4 regions of the Pseudomonas sp. 25 R 14 genome follow, and region 4 is predicted to be linked to each of the others. Evidence: predicted binding sites of a transcription regulator. Region 4 holds the regulator's gene; each other region holds the start of a gene.
The links. The regulator FliA, encoded in region 4, starts transcription of late flagellar genes. The targets are predictions, from matches to a motif close to CTAAAGTTTNNNNNNNNNNNGCCGNTAA.

Region 1 (3,454 bases), on a different contig from region 4:
GAATTCTGTCTGCGACGTCGCGCTTTGACATGGCGCGCCTGCTGCTGCAAAGTGCGCGCCCTCTAATAAAACTCCTTTTCTGCTGGCGTCCACACTGCCGTTACCCCGGCGGGCGAGGCCCTGGCGTGTGTTTTTGGTAGGCGCGAGCTTGCTCGCGAAGATCGTGAACGATCATGCTGGTTTGCCGGTTGATCGCGGCGTTCTTGGGTTATTCGCGAGCAAGCTCGCTCCTGCATTACGTTTCTGTCTTGAGGTAACCATGATTAACGCAGTAATCGCCGCGGTTGGTACCATGCTGGTGCTCAGCCTGTCCCGCGTGCATGTGGTCATCGCGATCATCGTCGGCGCCCTGGTCGGCGGCTTGACCGGCGGTCTTGGGATCGACGCGACGCTCAGCGCATTCAACAGCGGTCTGGGCGGCGGTGCCACGGTGGCGCTGTCCTACGCATTGCTCGGCGCTTTCGCCGTGGCGATTGCCAAGTCCGGCCTGGCCCATGCCCTGGCGGACAAGGCCCTGCTGCTGGTGGGGCGCCAGGAGGCGAGCGGCGGCAATCACGTCAAATGGCTGCTGATCTGCCTGCTGGGGGCGGTGGCGATTGCCTCGCAGAACATCCTGCCGATCCATATCGCCTTTATCCCACTGCTGGTGCCGCCGCTGCTGTATGTGCTGACCAAGTTGCAGATTGACCGGCGCCTGATCGCCTGCGTCATGACCTTTGGCCTGATCACCCCGTACATGTTCCTGCCGGTAGGGTTTGGCAATATTTTCCTCAACCAGATCCTGCTGGCCAATGTCGCCAAGAGCGGCGTGGATATCAGCCAGGTCAACGTCACCCACGCCATGGGCATCCCGGCGTTGGGCATGGTGTTCGGCCTGTTGGTCGCGGTGTTTATCAGCTACCGCAAAAAGCGCGTCTACGACCTGGAGAAGATCGAACGGGTCGAACAAGTAGCGGTGCAATACAACCCGCTGACTCTGTTGGTGGCCGGGGTGGCCATTGCCTCGGCGTTTATCATCCAGTTGTGGCTGGACTCGATGATCGTCGGTGCCCTGGCCGGTTTCCTGATCTTCTCGGTATCGGGCATCGTGCGCTGGCGCGACACTGATGATCTGTTCACCGAAGGCATGAAGATGATGGCGATGATCGGCTTCATCATGATCGCCGCCTCGGGGTTTGCCGAAGTGCTCAAGGCCACCGGCCAGGTGCAGACCCTGGTGGAATCCTCCGCCGCCTTCATCGGCCACAGCCGTGGCGTGGGTGCGCTGTTGATGTTGCTGGTGGGCTTGCTGGTGACCATGGGCATTGGCTCGTCGTTCTCCACGGTGCCGATCCTCGCAGCGATTTTTGTGCCGTTGTGTGTGCAACTGGGCTTCAGCCCGCTGGCCATTGTGTGCATCGTCGGTACCGCCGGGGCCCTCGGTGACGCCGGTTCGCCAGCTTCGGACTCGACCCTGGGGCCGACCTCGGGTTTGAATATCGACGGCCAGCATCACCACATCTGGGACACCGTGGTCCCGACGTTCCTGCACTACAACCTGCCGTTGCTGGTGTTCGGCTGGTTTGCCGCGATGACTCTCTGACCTCTCCTGTAGGAGCGAGCTTGCTCGCGAAGGACTCAAGGGCACCGCGCCCATCCAGGATGCCGGTGTTATTGCCGAGCTTTTTCGCGAGCAAGCTCGCTCCTACAGTTTTCTCTCACAGGGCCGTTAACCTCTTAACATTGCCCGAGAAGAGAGAAGATCCATGCGTCTGAGTCTGAAGGCCAAAGTCCTGTCCCTCGCCGTCCTGCCGGTGTTGTTGTTTGCCGTGGTCATCAGCCTGACCACGGTGTGGATCCTCAAGGAGCAGGCGCGCACCGAGGTGGCCGAAACCCGCCAGCGCCTGCTCAACAACGCCAAGGCCACCCTGCAAAGTTATGTAGAAGTGGCGATGACCACTATCAAACCGCTGTACGACGCCGCCACCCCTGGTGATACGCAGGCGCGGGCGCAAGTGGTCAAGCTGTTATCCAACACGACCTACGGCAAGGACGGCTACTTCTTTGGCTACGACTCGGAAACCATCCGCCTGTTCAAGGGTAATAGCCCCGATGGCGTAGGCAAAAGCTTCAAGGACAATCGCGACCCTAATGGCGTCTACGTCAACCGCGACCTGGTGAAGGTCGGCAAGGACGGCACCCATTACCTGCAATACAGTTCCACGCAACCGGGGCAAACCGAACTGGTGCCCAAGCTCGGCTACACCGAATACCTGCCCAAGTGGGACATGGTGATTGGTACGTCGGTCAACCTGGACGGTATCGATGCCCTGGTCAGCGAGGTCGAGGCCAAGGTCAACGAACGTATGGAAGGGGTGCTGTTGAGCATCATCGGGATCGCCGTGGTCCTGCTGTTGCTGATCGCTGCGGTGGGCATGGTGCTGGCCAATACCATCCTGCGGCCGTTGCACCTGATGAAGGCCAACCTCGATGACATCGCTGCCGGCGAAGGTGATTTGACCCGGCGCCTGGCGATCACCAGCCAGGATGAGCTGGGCGAATTGGCAGGCTCGTTCAACCGGTTTGTCGACAAGATCCATGGTCTGGTGCGCCAGATCACCGACATGACGTCGCAACTGACCGGCCTGGTCAGCCAGGTGTCCGAGCAAGCCCAGCGTTCGGAACAGGCCATGGAGCGTCAGCGCCAGGAGACCGATCAGGTGGCGACGGCGATCAATGAAATGTCCTCTGCGGCCCATGAAGTGGCCCGCAGCGCCCAGGGCGCCGCGGTGGCGGCGCAACAGACTGACGTAGAAGGCCAGAGCGCCAAGCGCGTGGTGGATGGCAGCATTGCGCAGATTCATGCGTTGGTGAGTGACATCCGCAGCAGTGGCGTATCCCTCGATAGCCTGCAACAGGACGTGTCATCGATTGTCAGCGTGCTCGGGGTGATCCGTTCGATTGCCGAGCAGACCAACCTGCTGGCCCTCAACGCGGCCATTGAAGCGGCGCGTGCCGGTGAAGCCGGGCGTGGGTTTGCGGTGGTGGCCGATGAGGTGCGTGCGCTGGCCAGCCGCACCCAGCAAAGTACCCAGGAAATCCAGGGCATGATCGACCGCCTGCAAAAGGGTACCGAGGCCGCCGTGGAGTCCATGCGCCGTTCCAGCGATGCCGGTGAGGGCACCTCGGCCCAGGCCAACGAAGCCGGGGCGTCCCTCGATACCATGGCGCAACTGATCGGCACCATCAACACGATGAACGCGCAGATTGCCAGTGCCGCCGAAGAACAAACCGCCGTGGCCGAAGAGATCAACCGCAGCGTGCATCAGATTGCCGTAGCGGTGGACAGCGTGGCGGATGAGACCCAGCAGGGCGCACAGACCTCCCGCAGCTTGGCGGACCTGGGGCAGCGGTTGGGGCAGTTGGTGGGGCAGTTCAGGATCTGACTTGGGAATTGCGGTGCTTGTTCTGGCCT
Region 2 (3,454 bases), on a different contig from region 4:
GATCTGCCCGGCATTGTTCTGCGCCTGGCTCTGGCTCGAATGCATGGTGGTCACCACCCCACGGGTCGCGCTCTGGATGCGTTCGATCACCAGGCGGATTTCCTCCACCGAATCCTGGGTACGTCGGGCCAGGTTGCGCACTTCGTCCGCCACCACCGCGAAACCACGCCCGCTTTCCCCGGCGCGCGCGGCTTCAATCGCGGCATTGAGGGCCAGCAGGTTGGTCTGCTCGGCAATGCTGCGGATCACTTCCAGCACCGAGCCGATCTGCTCGCTGTTGACCGCCAGGGCTTCGACTTCGGTCACTGCCTTGCTGACTTCTTCGGCGAGGGTGGTGATGTCACGGGTGCTGCGCTCGATGATCGCCAGGCCCTCGCGGGCTGACTGATCGGCGCCGCGAGCTGCACTGGCAGCGTTTGAGGCGCTGTTGGCCACATCATGGGCGGTGGCGCTCATCTCGTTGGAGGCGGTCGCCACCTGGTCGATCTCGCGAAACTGCACCTGCATGCCTTCGCTGGTCTGGCGCGCGATTTCCGAGGACTGATCAGCGGTGCCACGGGCTTCGGTGATGCTCTGCTTGATCTGGGCGATGGTCGGTTGCAACTTGTCGAGGAAACGATTGAACCAGCCGACCAGTTCCCCCAGTTCGTCTTTTTTCGTGTAGGCCAGGCGTTGGGTCAGGTCCCCGTCGCCGCTGGCAATGTCCTTGAGCATCGCCGCCACGCTGTTGATCGGGCGGGTCACGCCCGTGGCCGTCAGCCACATCAGCAACAGGCCCAGCAGGCCGGCCGCAGCGCCCACCAGCAATGCCTGCAGTGTGCCACGGGCCTGGGCGTCGTCGAGCACGCCTTGCAGCTTGACCGAATCGGCCAGCAGCACGTCCTTGGGCAGTTTGATCACCACGCCCCAGGGCTTGGCCTCGGCAATCGGCTTGACCGGGTACACCGCACGGATTGTATCGTCCTGCTCGCGGACCTTGCGGGTGTCACTGGCCAGCAGTTGCACGATCTCTTTGCCTTCGCCACCCAGCACATCAACGATGCTCTTGCCGACCTTGTCCGGCTCGCCGCTGTAGCTGGCAATCAGGCCACTGCCGGAGAGGATTTCCATGATTCCGGTGCCGTCGAACAGCTCTTTTTGCGCGGTATTGGCGGCCGCTTGCAGGGCATCCAGGGCAATGTCGACGCCGATCACACCAATCACCTTGCCATCTGCCAGCAGCGGCAGCGAGATCGTGGTCATCAGCATCGACTTGCCGGCGACTTCGTCGGCATACGGGTCCAGCAGGCAAACGCTGCGGGTATCCCGTGGGCAGGTGTACCAGATGTTGTAGGGCGTACCACTAAGATTGAGGGTGGTCTTGGTCAGGTCCGCTTCCACCATCACCGTGTTCAGGCCTTCACCGCCGGCGCGGCTCCAATAGCTGGAAAAGCGCCCGACTTCGTTGGAGGCGCGCAGTTTGTCGTCGACAAATTCGCTGTCCCTGCCATCCAGGCCGTTGGGTTCAAACGACAACCAGATCCCCAGCACCTTGGTATTGCGCTCGAAGGCGGTCTTGATCCGCTGGTTGAGTTCCTCGCGCACGGCCCCCGCTTCCAGCGAGCGCTTGGCGGCCATGTTGCGCAAGTCCTTGACCTGATCGGCGAGGGCGGTGACCACCAACAGGCTCTCGCCGAAGGCTTTCTGCAGTTGCACGGCCTGCTCGGCGGCCTTGGCCTGGAGCAGGTTCTCCACGCTGGTGGTGAGCATGCGTGAACTTTGGGCGCTGACCAGTTGGTCGTTCTGGTTGGCCTGGTAGATATTCAGGCTGACGATCAGCGCAATCACTCCCAACAGGCAGAGGCCAGACAGCAGCACGATTTTCAAGCGGATGGAGAGGGTGTCGAACATGGGCTTACTCGCGATTGGACTTATTGGTGTGCAAGCAGGGCAACGGCCAAGTCCATTCGGCGCTATGCCCGCAACATCGGCACCGGCGAGTAATTCATGAGGGGCAGGCGATGAGCGGTAGCGCTCAGGCAGCGGTTTGCGCGAGGCGTTCGGGGCGTGACCAGATCCACAGGTTGCCCAGGCTCATCCCTGCGATGGCCAGGTAGATCGGCCAGCCGTGATCGAGCATCACCAGCATCAGGCCGGCACACAGCAGCATGCTCACGGTGGCGCTGACCTTGGCCCGGCGCGCGATGATCTTGCCGTTGCGCCAGTTGAACAGGATCGGCCCGAACAGGCGGTGGTTTTCCAGCCAGGCGCTCAGGCGTGGCGAGCTCTTGGTGGCAGCCCAGGCAGCCAGCAGGATGAATTCGGTGGTGGGCAGGCCCGGTACGACAATCGCAATCAAGCCGATCCCCAGGCTGACATAGGCCAGCAGGCCGAACAGGATTCGGGCGAGTTTGGAGGAGGATTGGGTTGTGCCGGTCATGGGTACGATTTGTATGGGTTGCGAAAAACCTGAAAGTGGAGCGCGATCAAAATGTGGGCGCTGGCTTGCCTGCGATAGCATCGCCTCGGTCCAACTGATAAACCGAGGCGCCTGCATCGCAGGCAAGCCAGCTCCCACATTAATTGCATTCCAGCAGTGGGTCAGGCCAGTTCTGGGGCGCTAGCGTACGCCTGTTCAAGCAACACGGTGAAGCGTACGAATGCATCCACCGCACCTTTCTCTGCCGCCGCTTCTTCTTCGGCGCTCAGTTCCAGGCCGTCGAGGGTGCGGGTGAAGCTCTTCCAGCCTTCGGCACGGCCACCGGCTGGTTCGCCCAGGTGGCGGGCACCGAAGGTTTCGCTCAGGCCCAGGCCGACGGCGCGCTTGATCAGGAACGCAGCGCCCAGCTTGGAACCTTCGGACACGAACAGCCAACCCAGGGCTTGGGCCTTGCTTGGGTTCTGCACGGCACCGGCCACAGGGGCGGGCACTGCGGTTTCCAGGTCGGCGAGGTCGAGCTTGGCAGCTTCGGCACGGCAGCGTTCGGCCAGGTCAGGCACCAGCTTGATCAGCTCGGGATCGTTGTACAGCGCCACCAGTTCCGACTGGAACAGGTACTGGGCGACGACGAAACGGGCGAAGTTGGCCTGGGTTTCAAATGGGGCGTGAGCCTTGACCAGTGCGTCGAGCTTGGTGTGCGGCTCGTTGGTGATCTGGTTCAGGCGCTGGGAGCGCAGGCTTGCACGTTCAGCGGTGGTGGAAGCGGTCATGGGATGTCCTTGAGAAGGAAAAGCGCCTTATTGCCAGGCTGTTATTACTAGACGAACAAGAAGACGCGTCACAGTAAAAAAACCTCACCCCGCTGGCGATAAATCCGGCGGGGTGGGGTTGCAGGGATCAGATGTCCCAGATCAGGTTGATCGCGAAGTTGCGACCGGGCTGGGTCAGGCGGTCCAGGCTGGCCGGCGAGGTCACGCCGGCTTCACCCACACCGTCGTAGCTGCGCACGTCATCCCAGTTCCAGTATTTTTTGTC
Region 3 (3,454 bases), on a different contig from region 4:
GGCATCGACGACTTCCTGGTGCGCAAGGCCAGCGCCCTCGCCGGCCTGGGCTTTACCGTGCTGCCGATGATGTATTGCGAGCAAGAACTGGAAAGTGGCCAGTTGGTGCAACTGCTGCCTGAATGGTCATTGCCCGGTGGCTGGCTGCAAGCGGTGTACCCGCACCGGCGCGGCGTATCGCCAGCGATCCGTGCCTGGATCGACTTCCTGGCCCATGCCTTCAACAATTGCGGGGAACGACTGCTATGAGTACGCGGATCATGACCGAAGCCGACGTCGTCCAGTTCTGCCTGGGTTTGCCCGGTGCGCGGGAAGATTACAAGTGGGGCGGCGTACGGGTGTTCTCGATTGCCGGCAACAAGATGTTCGCCTTGCAGAACCTGCGGGGTGATTCCCTGGCGTTCAAGGTCGACAAGGAACTGTTCCTCGGCCACGTGGACCGCCCGGGAATCCACCCTGCGCCGTACCTGGCGCGGGCGCAGTGGATCATCATGCAAGCGCCCTACCCGCTGGGCGGCGAGGAGCTACGTGGTTTGTTGCAACGCTCCCACCAGTTGGTGGTGAGCAAACTCCCCAAGCGCACGCAGATTGGGCTGAGGCTGGAAGAATAAGGTTCCCTGTAGGAGCTGGCTTGCCAACTCCTACAGGGTTGGCTATCTAGAAGACAGACAGCAGCGTGCCGCCAAGAAACAACTGATCGATCCAGAACACCTGGTGCAACAATACAATCAGCCAGAACACCACCTGATACGACACCTTGCGCGTCTTGTGGCGAAACACCTGCTGGGCGATCAACGCACCCGGCCAGCCACCGGCCAGTTCCATGGCATGCAGGATCTTCTCCGGGGTGCGCCAACTGTCGCTCTGGGCCTTGCGCTTGTCGCTCCAGTACAGGCAAAACGTCACCACGCTGACCAGGCCATAGGCCGCCAGCGGGATCAGCGACACCCCGCGATACGCCAGCAGTGCCGCGCCAAACAGCGGCACGGCACACAACAGCACAAACACCAGGGCCTTGGATCGCAGATGCTGGATTGTGTTGCGGGGCATGTTCATCAAGCCTTGGCCGCCGCCCAGTCAATCCAGCCGAACTGCCAGGTGGCCAGGATCAGCAGACCGAATGCAATCCGATACCAGGCAAACACCGCGTAGCTGTGGCTGGCGATGAACTTGAGCAAACCGCGCACCGCAATCATCGCGAAAATGAACGAGACCACGAAGCCGACGGCAAACACCGGCAGGTCCGCAGGCTGGAACAGTTCACGGTACTTGTAGCCCGAATACACTGCCGCACCGACCATGGTCGGCATCGCCAGGAAGAATGAGAATTCGGTGGCCGTCTTGCGCGACAGGCCAAACAACAGGCCGCCAATAATGGTCGCGCCGGAACGCGACGTACCCGGAATCATTGCCAGGCACTGGGCAAAGCCCACTTTCAAGGCGTCTTTCCAGGTGATGTCATCCACCGTTTCAGCATGGATTTGATGCTCGCGGCGCTCGGCCCACAACATGATCACCCCGCCGATCACCAGCGCGGTGGCCACGGTGATCGGGTTGAACAGGTATTCATGGATCAGGTCGGCGAAAATCACCCCCAACACCACCGCCGGCATGAACGCGATCAGCAGGTTGATGGTGAAGCGCTGCGCATTACGCTGGGTCGGCAGGCCGATTACCACGTCGAGAATCTTGCGTCGGAACTCCCAGACCACCGCCAGGATCGCACCCAGTTGAATGATGATGTTGAACGCCATGGCGCGTTCGCCACCGAAGTCGAGCAAGTCGGCGACGATGATCTGGTGCCCGGTACTGGAGATCGGCAAGAACTCCGTCAGCCCTTCGACAATGCCAAGTATCAGTGCCTGAAAGGCGGTCCAAAGATCCATTATTCCCCCAAAAGGTCATGCGACGGCATGCCTCGTTGATATTTTCTAGGTGTTCACTAACGATGAGCACGCTGCAAGGCCGCGCGCAGGATCAAGGCTGAACTGCAGAATTTGTGTGAAAAATCAGGCAGGACTCAGGTTTTTTGATTCCGGGCCGAAAGCCTATCAGACAAGCCCGAATTGCGCTTCGCGTTATCACTGGCCGATCAATGCAGCACTGACAATTATAAGAACGCGGAGTGACATGACTATGAATAGTTTGCGCAATATGTCGATCAGCCGGCGCCTCTGGATGATCCTGATAGTCGCCGTGTTGATGTTGCTGACCCTGGGTTTGCTGATGCTCAAGCAGATCCACGACGATCTCTACCAGGCCAAGAGCCAGCAGACCCAGCATGTGGTGCAGACCGCCAGCGGGATTCTGAATTTTTATCACGGCCTCGAAACCACCGGCGTACTGACCCGCGAAGCCGCGCAGAAGCAAGCCCTGAGTGTGGTACGCGGCCTGCGCTACGACCAGGACGACTACTTCTGGATCAATGACCTGACGCCGGTAATGATCATGCACCCGGCCAACCCCAAGCTCGACGGCCAGAACCTCTCGGCCATCCGCGATCCGGACGGTTTTGCGGTGTTCAACGAATTTGTCACCCTGGCCAAGGCCAAGGGCGCCGGCATGGTCGACTACCGCTGGCCGAAACCCGGCGCGGATGCACCGGTGGCCAAGACCTCCTATATCCAGTTGTTCGAACCCTGGGGCTGGATCATTGGCTCCGGCGTCTACGTGGATGATGTGCAGGCGCAGTTCCGTGGCCAGGTGTGGCAAGCCTCCCTCGTCGGCCTGGGCATTGCACTGATCATGGCCCTGCTGGTGGTGCTGATTGCCCGCAGCATCGTGCGCCCACTGCAGGAAGCGGTACACGCCATGGCCAATATCGCCAGCGGCGAAAGCGACCTGACCCGCAGCCTCGACACCCACGGCCAGGACGAAGTCACCCAACTGTCCCGGCACTTCAATACGTTCACCGCCAAACTGCGCCAGGTGGTCAGCCAGTTGCAGGTCTGCGCCAATGCCCTGGGCCAGTCGTCCGCCGAACTGGGCAGCAACGCCAGCCAGGCCCATGACCGCAGCCAGCAGCAGTCCCAGCAGATGGAGTTGGTGGCCACCGCGATCAATGAGGTGACCTACGGCGTGCAGGACGTGGCCAAGAATGCCGAACACGCCGCCAGCGAAATGCGCGACGCCCAGACCCAGGCCGAACAGGGCCAGGTGAATATCGACGGCAGCCTGCAACAGATCGATGCACTGTCCGGCACCATCAGCCAGGCCGTGGATGTCATCCGCACCTTGTCCACCGAAAGCACACAGATTGGCGGCGTACTGGAGGTGATTCGCTCGATTGCCGACCAGACCAACCTGCTGGCCCTCAACGCCGCCATCGAGGCGGCCCGCGCCGGCGAACAGGGTCGCGGCTTTGCCGTGGTGGCCGACGAAGTACGCCTGCTGGCCCAGCGCACGCAGAAATCCACCGCCGAGATCCAGAGCATGATCGAACGCCTGCAAGGGC
Region 4 (3,454 bases):
GCGCAGGATGTCGAACACGTTTTCGGCGATGTGGCAGCACTCCACCAGCTCATGGAGCTGGAGGAAGCCGGCGCCCCCTTTTACAGTGTGAAAACCGCGAAAAATTGCATTGAGCAGGTTCGCATCATCCGGTCGGCTTTCCAGCTCGACCAGTTGCTCGGACAACTGCTCTAGAATTTCGCCGGCCTCTACAAGGAAATCCTGAAGGATTTCTTCATCGGCGCCGAAGCTCATATACGTGCTCCTTTAGGTCCTGATAACGGCAAATGGCGGATCGCGTTGGAGCTGTGAGCGGGCCAGGCAAGGCGCGGAACGCAGGCAAGGGTTGTTTCCTTGTCAAGTTCCGCAACGCAGCATGGCGCGCTCACAGCTCCAACCCGGAGGGCCGCGCCCCGCAAGGCGCAATCCGTCGTTATTCGTCGTTCATTTGGAAAAACCAAACTTCTCTCCTCATGCCTAGTCTTGCGCCTTGCGGGGCGCGGCGCGACCGTCATTTGCCGTTATCAGGACCTAAAAGCCTAAACTGGACAGCAAATCGTCTACGTCATCTTGACCTGACATAACGTCTTCACGTTTATCGGCATGAATCTGCGGACCTTCACCCTTGGCGAGGTGTTTTTGTGGATCTTTTTCCGAGAGGATCGCTTCGCGGTCATGTTCAATGCCGGCAAAACGGTCGACCTGGCCAGCCATCAGCACCAGTTTGAGCAAGTTGCTTTCCACTTCAGTGACCAACAGGGTCACGCGCTTGATCACCTGACCGGTGAGGTCCTGGTAATCCTGGGCCAGCAGAATGTCATTGAGGTTGCTGGAAACCGTGCGGTTGTCCTGCTCGCTGCGTGACAGGAAGCCCTCGACCCGACGCGCCAGCTCACGAAATTCTTCTGCGCCCACTTCGCGGCGCATGAAACGCCCCCAGTCAGCGCTCAACGCCTTGGCCTCATTGGCCATGCCGTTCACCAAAGGCGTGGCGTTTTCCACCAGGTCCATGGTGCGATTGGCTGCCGCCTCAGTCAGCCTGACCACATAGGACAGGCGTTCGGTGGCATCAGTGATCTGCGAGATTTCCTCGGCCTGGGGCATGTGCGGGTCGATCTGGAAATTGACGATCGCACTGTGCAACTCACGGGTGAGCTTGCCCACTTCCTGGTACAGGCCGCGGTCGCGGGTCTGGTTGAGCTCATGGATCAACTGCACTGCGTCGCCGAACTGGCCTTTTTCCAGGCTTTCGACGAGTTGGTGAGCATGTTTTTTCAGGGTCGATTCAAAGTCGGCCTGCGATGATTCTTTATGCTCCATAGCTCCCCCGTGGCAGCATCAATGACCGATGCGTTCGAAGATTTTTTCAATCTTCTCTTTCAAGGCCAATGCAGTGAATGGCTTGACCACGTAGCCGTTGACCCCGGCCTGGGCGGCTTCGATGATCTGTTCACGCTTGGCTTCGGCGGTCACCATCAACACCGGAAGATTGCGCAGTTTTTCATCGGCGCGCACATGGCGCAGCAGATCGATACCGGTCATGCCAGGCATGTTCCAGTCGGTTACCAGAAAGTCGATGCTCCCGCTGTTGAGGATCGGAATCGCCGTAATGCCGTCATCCGCCTCGACCGTGTTAGTGAACCCAAGGTCACGCAACAGGTTTTTTATGATCCGCCGCATCGTTGAGAAGTCATCAACGATGAGGATTTTCATGTTCTTGTCCAATTCGACCTCCAAGCAGTCTTAAACGCGTCCAGCACCTGGGCGCGCCATATCATTCAACAGGCATTACACAAAAAGGACTGCTAGGGCACACCACAGGTCGCTCCCGCCCGGCTTGCGCCCTGGCGGTTATCGCTCGCACTGTCCCCACACTGCCTGTCAGCGCGCTCGCCACTCTCCCAAACGCCCCCGCAAGCGGGCCGCGCATTGGCTATGGAGCTGACTGACCCGCGATTCGCTGACCCCCAGGACCTCACCGATTTCCTTGAGGTTCAGCTCTTCGTCGTAGTACAGCGCCAACACCAGTCGCTCACGTTCCGGCAGATTGGCAATCGCCTCTGCCAGGGCGCCCTGGAAGCGTTCATCTTCCAGGTCGCGTGAAGGCTCCTGGTGAGCGCTCGCGCCGTCCTCGTGCAGCCCTTCATGTTCGCCGTCCTGTAGCAGGTCGTCGAAACTGAACAGGCGGCTGCCCAAGGTATCGTTCAAAATCCCGTAGTAATCGTCGAGACTCAATTGGAGTTCGGCCGCAACTTCGTGATCTTTAGCGTCGCGGCCGGTTTTTGCTTCAATTGAGCGAATTGCGTCACTCACCATCCGGGTATTGCGGTGAACCGAACGCGGCGCCCAATCACCTTTACGCACTTCATCGAGCATCGCACCACGGATACGGATACCCGCATACGTCTCGAAACTCGCACCCTTGCTCGCGTCGTACTTGGTCGACACTTCGAGCAGGCCGATCATCCCCGCCTGGATCAGGTCTTCGACCTGGACACTGGCGGGCAGGCGTGCCAGCAGGTGGTAGGCAATGCGCTTGACCAGAGGCGCATAGCGCTCGATCAATTCGCCCTGGCTGTCACGCGCTGATTTTTTGTAAAGGTTGTAGCCGCTGGCTGTCATAGCACCGGTCCTGCACTCGTCTGATGCACCAATCGCTCGACGAAAAACTCCAGATGCCCCCGAGGATTGGCGGGCAGTGGCCAGGTATCGACCTTCTGAGCAATTGCCTTGAACGCCAACGCGCATTTCGAACGAGGGAACGCTTCATAGACTGCACGCTGCTTTTGCACAGCCTTGCGCACACACTCGTCATAGGGAACTGCGCCGACGTATTGTAAGGCGACATCGAGGAAGCGATCCGTGACCTTGGTCAACTTGGCGAACAGGTTGCGCCCTTCCTGTGGGCTCTGGGCCATGTTGGCCAGCACGCGGAAGCGGTTCATGCCGTAGTCGCGGTTGAGCAGCTTGATCAGGGCGTAGGCGTCGGTGATCGAGGTGGGTTCGTCGCAGACCACCAGCAACACTTCCTGCGCGGCGCGCACGAAGCTGACCACGGACTCGCCGATCCCGGCGGCGGTATCGATCACCAGCACGTCGAGGTTGTCGCCGATATCACTGAAGGCCTGGATCAGGCCGGCATGCTGCGCCGGGCTCAGATGCACCATGCTCTGGGTGCCGGAGGCGGCCGGGACGATGCGAATCCCCCCTGGCCCCTGCAACAGCACATCGCGCAGTTCACAGCGGCCCTCAATGACATCGGCCAGGGTATGTTTGGGGGTCAGTCCCAGCAGAACGTCAACGTTCGCCAGTCCCAGGTCGGCATCCAGCAGCATGACACGGCGGCCAAGCTCTGCCAGGGCCAGGGACAAATTCACTGACACGTTAGTTTTCCCGACGCCACCTTTGCCGCCGGTCACCGCGATCACCTGTACGGGATGCATGCTGCCCATGTTCTTTCTTTACCTTGTCTTGC

Region 1: BFQ03_RS27305 (methyl-accepting chemotaxis protein) is a predicted target of FliA. The motif match lies at 1,685-1,712, and genes of this name have one in related genera.
Region 2: BFQ03_RS21490 (methyl-accepting chemotaxis protein) is a predicted target of FliA. The motif match lies at 1,964-1,991, and genes of this name have one in related genera.
Region 3: BFQ03_RS12280 (methyl-accepting chemotaxis protein) is a predicted target of FliA. The motif match lies at 2,020-2,047, and genes of this name have one in related genera.

What each region holds. Positions count from the first base shown of each region.
Region 1 covers NZ_CVTS01000068.1:195,367-198,820, reverse strand. The annotation lists gene BFQ03_RS27310 (Na+/H+ antiporter family protein) at 263-1,582, shown strand; gene BFQ03_RS27305 (methyl-accepting chemotaxis protein) at 1,746-3,425, shown strand.
Region 2 covers NZ_CVTS01000062.1:32,016-35,469, forward strand. The annotation lists gene BFQ03_RS21490 (methyl-accepting chemotaxis protein) at 1-1,890, opposite strand, end outside; gene BFQ03_RS21495 (YbaN family protein) at 2,015-2,419, opposite strand; gene BFQ03_RS21500 (biliverdin-producing heme oxygenase) at 2,581-3,189, opposite strand; gene BFQ03_RS21505 (TonB-dependent receptor) at 3,317-3,454, opposite strand, start outside.
Region 3 covers NZ_CVTS01000039.1:109,381-112,834, forward strand. The annotation lists gene BFQ03_RS12260 (LysR substrate-binding domain-containing protein) at 1-249, shown strand, start outside; gene BFQ03_RS12265 (MmcQ/YjbR family DNA-binding protein) at 261-611, shown strand; gene BFQ03_RS12270 (DUF1294 domain-containing protein) at 658-1,050, opposite strand; gene BFQ03_RS12275 (undecaprenyl-diphosphate phosphatase) at 1,056-1,886, opposite strand; gene BFQ03_RS12280 (methyl-accepting chemotaxis protein) at 2,137-3,454, shown strand, end outside.
Region 4 covers NZ_CVTS01000014.1:624-4,077, forward strand. The annotation lists partial or broken gene BFQ03_RS02410 (Hpt domain-containing protein) at 1-234, opposite strand, end outside; gene BFQ03_RS02415 (protein phosphatase CheZ) at 511-1,299, opposite strand; gene BFQ03_RS02420 (chemotaxis response regulator CheY) at 1,318-1,692, opposite strand; gene fliA (RNA polymerase sigma factor FliA) at 1,861-2,601, opposite strand; gene fleN (flagellar synthesis regulator FleN) at 2,598-3,431, opposite strand.